DNA from 2 places in the Brevibacillus sp. NRS-1366 genome. Region 1 is predicted to be linked to the other one. Evidence: riboswitches for the same ligand, from Rfam matches in the RefSeq annotation. Region 1 holds a riboswitch; the other holds the start of a gene.
What was found. Region 1 has a riboswitch for cyclic di-GMP ahead of ACIFQN_RS07610 (methyl-accepting chemotaxis protein). Riboswitches for the same ligand answer to the same signal wherever they lie in the genome.

Region 1 (2,202 bases):
CATTTCGTTAATCGCTATAACACTTTCACTCACGCTGCGTGATTGCATTTCAGTACTAGCCGTAACTTCTTGGATGGTCAACGTAATCGTTTCAGATGCTTGACTAGATTGTCCCGCGCTGGCCGTTAGCTCTTCGGAGGACATCGCCACGTGTTCTGAACTGATATTAATTTGCCGTACCAACTCACGAAGATTGTCCGTCATTTGATTGAATGATACCGCAAGACTCCCGATTTCATCTTTATTTTTTACGCGAAGCTGCTCTGCTGTTAAATCACCGGATGCGATTTGCTCTGCAATCCTGGCCATAGCGACGATAGGCTTGGACATCATTCGCGAACTAACGTAGCCAATCACTATCGCTAAAATAAAGGCAGCAATGCTAAGCACGGCGACGTTCGTAATCGCAGTATTAACAATCTCTGTATTTCTTATATTCCCTTCTTCCATGGATTGCAGTTGAAATGCAGCCAGCTTCTCTGCTTGTGGGTCAAGCTTTCTTCCAAAGTCCAAGACTTCACGCTTATAATAATCCATTATCTTGTCATCCGGTTCATTGTTCTTTACCATCGTAAGTAATGGATCAAATTTTTGTTTGTACTCTTGGTTCATCACTTGTAGTTCCTGTAACCCTGTTTGCAACTCTTCAATTTGAGATAACGAAACGGTCTCACTAATCAGACGCGTTACCATATCGTAAGAAGTTTGTAAGTCGTCTAAAAACTTTTGGTCTCCTGTCAGCAAATATCCACGTAACCTACTATTTTCTTTCGCAGCCTCCGCTTGTATTTTTTGAACATTTGACAAGATCACTGCTCGTCTTTCAATCAAATCTGTATATCCTACATCAATTTTTTGAAGGTAATACGATGAAATACCACTTGTAATCACCAAAAGAAGCGCGACGACTAAAAAAGCCCCTATCAACTTCTTTCCAATAGTCAAATTCACGATGAACACCCCTATTCATTTGTTTGTCCAATCTAATATGTAAGCGCTTCTTGGAAGTACACAACAAAAAAACCCCTTTCCAATAAAAGGAGTTCTGAAACAGATCAAAAAGCTCACATCTGTCGTCGGTAACTGGCTGACATCATGTCTCCTTCGTACATCTTAGCCCCTATAGCTTTGCGTCTCCACTTTTCAATGGATTTGCCCTTTCGAATGGAAGGTTTATGTATGAAATTAATGAGTCGAACCCATTTTTCAAATGATAGGTACTACAAATAAGCAAGGAGCCCTAGTAATTGAATGAGAGAGAATAGGAGCATCGACATATTTCGCCAACAACCACCATGATTGTAGTAGGATAGACATGAAAAGTCAACATTTGTCTATTATTACATATCAAAGGCAAGTTGGATTAATTTTACAATAAATGTAAATTTATGATGATTCGTAAACAAAAAACCGCGGGGTACAGTGCATATTCCCGCGTTCTCTCTTTCAGTTATTTGCTTGCGTGCACATTTGCTGCACTTCCGCTTGTTTCTTTTTGATAAAATCGACGAACAGTTGAAACAGCTTCAATTGCTCCTGATCACTCTGAAACATCATTTCCGGATGCCACTGGACAGCGACTAAAAACGGGTATTTCGTATGCACGATCGCTTCGATAATGCCGTCCTCTGCGATCGCAGCTACTTCCAAACCGTCCCAGAAGCAGTCTACCTCTCGATTATACTATCATATGGAAAAATCCTCTTCCTCCCTTCTTTTTTAACTGACTATATTTTTAAAATAACGATAGATTTGCTCTAATCTTTTCACTTGCTTTCCATTCGGATTCTCCATATTTCCGAACTCGAAAAACTTCACTTTTTTCATTCCTACATATTGAAAAACAGCTCTTTTCATGAGCATTTTATGAGCGTTATTCAGGAAAAACAAAGGATAATGCGTAGGTCCCTTCATGACGGAAATACATACGACCGATTTTCCTTTTAAAAGTCCCTCTGGCAGCAAACCTCCTGTATCCCTGTAGGCAAAATTGGAAGCAAACATTTGGTCAATGTAACCCATGAGCATGGCAGGAGGTCTTCCCCACCAAATCGGGTAAACCAAAACAATCTTATCCGCCCACATGATTTGATTTCGATACTTTTCAAGCTTGGGATCGCGGTGCATATCTCTTCTTCGTTTTTCTTTATTAAAAACCAGCAGTGGATCAAATCCTTCCTCATACAAGTCCAAGACCTGAAT
Region 2 (2,202 bases), on a different contig from region 1:
ATCTCGTCGTTGATGTAACGCAATTCTGTATCGGGATGCATCATGGTCGTTGTTTCACTCCTTGGAGCGTCTGCCCTTTTTATTATCATAAGCAGTTCGGCCAAAAGAGGTGTGCGGTTGTATGAGTATACAAGCCGGTAATATTACGGAATGGATTGAAATATTAGATCAAATGTATGAGCACTCTTTCCACAAGGTCGTACCTGGACATGGTCCTGTAGGAGAAAAGAAGGATGTCCTCGCTTTGCGAATGTACCTGAGCGAATTATTGGAACAGGCACAACAGATAAACCTGAAAACAAGCTCGGCTCAGCAAATTACAAACACCCCTGTCCCAGAACCGTATCTGACTTGGAATGTTCCCAGCCTGTATGGACGCAATCTACAGCATTTGCTCCATCAGTCTCCAAGAAAATCATAACCTAGGTAACCATTAACTGATGATTCCAACTTTTCCACATTAAAAAATTTTTTCTTATTTACCCCAAAGGACAAATAGTCTATATTAATTGCTAACAGATCCTTTTAGGAACAATTTCCCACAACGAATGAATCACTCTTTTGGGAATCTTTTGGGAATCTCTTGGTATTCAACCATTGATATCGAATCGGCAAACCCGGGGAAATCCGGCGACGCAAAGCTACAGGGGCTACCCTCGCAACAGCGAACAAGCCTGCCAGCTACCGAAATATTGATGTAGGACAAGATCAATGATCCTATATCATTGATCTTTTTTTGTCCTCCCTCTGTCTAATTTTGTCTAATTTTGTATTATTATTACATTTCTCCTATATGAGGAGGTGAGGCCAGAACGAGCAGAGAGATTATTGGGAATTACCATTCATTTTTATACTACCAAGGAGGTTTCATTGAATGTCATTTTGGAAAAAACTTTCGGCCGTTGCTTTGACTGGTGTCATTGGTCTGTCGACTCTCTCGCCAGTACAAGCAGCGAACCGACCAACTTCCATGTCACCAAACGCAATGGTAACTACACCTCATTATCTTGCTACTGCTGCCGCACTCAAAACGTTGGAAGACGGCGGAAATGCAGTTGATGCAGCCATTACAGCTGCCTCCACATTGGCTGTTGTCTACCCTCATTACACAACTATTGGCGGAGATAACTTCTGGCTCATTTACAATGCGAAAACGAAAGAACTGAAAGCATTGAATGGCAGCGGTCGTGCTGGCGAAAAAGCGACGATCGAATACTACAAGGGCAAGGGCTACGAAAAAATTCCTTCCCGCGGCTACGAATCGGCCAACACAGTGCCTGGGGTTGTTTCCGGTTGGTGGGAAGCCTACAACTACGCACATAAGAACATGGGCGACAGCAAGCTCCAATGGAAAAGATTGCTGGAGCCTGCGATTGGCTACGCAGAGAACGGATATCCTGTTTCTCCAAACCAAGTCTACTGGACCAAGTATGCTACCGATCCAACAGACAATGATCTGAAAAATCTTCAACGCTTTGATGAATACCGCAAAATATTCCTGAAGCCAAACGGCGATTCTTACGAAGCAGGAGAACTCCTCAAACAAAAGGATCTAGCAAATACCTTGCAAATCATCGCTAAAAAAGGTGCTGACGGATTCTATAAAGGCGAAGTCGCCCAGAAGATCGTAGCAGACATGCAAAAAAATGGTGGACTGCTCACTCTGAAAGACTTTGAGAAACACACATCCACATGGGCAGATCCGATTACGGTCGACTACCGTGGGTATAAAGCGTACAACGTACCACCTAATTCCCAAGGTATGGCATCGCTCTCCATTCTTAACGTCTTAAACAATTTTGACCTCAAGAGCATGGGTGAAGGTACACCTGATTATTACCACACAATCGTCGAAGCTACCAAACAAGCTTTTGCTGATCGTGACAAATGGTTGACTGACCCTGCATTTGTGGATATCCCTGTGGATGATTTGTTGTCCAAGCAGCACGGAAAAGATATGGCTGCACGCATTGATATGAAGCAAGCCGCTAAAGCTGTTGAACCGCTCGATCCAAAAGGTGACACCACCTGGTTCGGTGTAGTGGACAAAGATGGCAATGCTGTCTCGATTATTCAGAGCCATTACTTTGACTGGGGTTCCGGTATTGTAGCAAAAGATACGGGCATTCTTCTGCAAAACCGTGGAAGCTACTTCTCTTTGGACCCGAACCACATCAATCATTTGGAGCCTGGCAAGCGCAC

Region 2: linked by a shared signal. The riboswitch ahead of ggt (gamma-glutamyltransferase) and the one ahead of ACIFQN_RS07610 (methyl-accepting chemotaxis protein) in region 1 are both predicted to bind cyclic di-GMP.

Annotation. Positions count from the first base shown of each region.
Region 1 covers NZ_JBITPN010000013.1:128,470-130,671, reverse strand. The annotation lists gene ACIFQN_RS07610 (methyl-accepting chemotaxis protein) at 1-951, opposite strand, end outside; cyclic di-GMP riboswitch class I at 1,076-1,167, opposite strand; gene ACIFQN_RS07605 (gamma-glutamyl-gamma-aminobutyrate hydrolase family protein) at 1,447-1,650, opposite strand; gene ACIFQN_RS07600 (NAD(P)H-dependent oxidoreductase) at 1,720-2,202, opposite strand, start outside.
Region 2 covers NZ_JBITPN010000011.1:55,605-57,806, forward strand. The annotation lists gene ACIFQN_RS05840 (SET domain-containing protein) at 1-44, opposite strand, end outside; gene ACIFQN_RS05845 (hypothetical protein) at 122-421, shown strand; cyclic di-GMP riboswitch class I at 601-689, shown strand; gene ggt (gamma-glutamyltransferase) at 875-2,202, shown strand, end outside.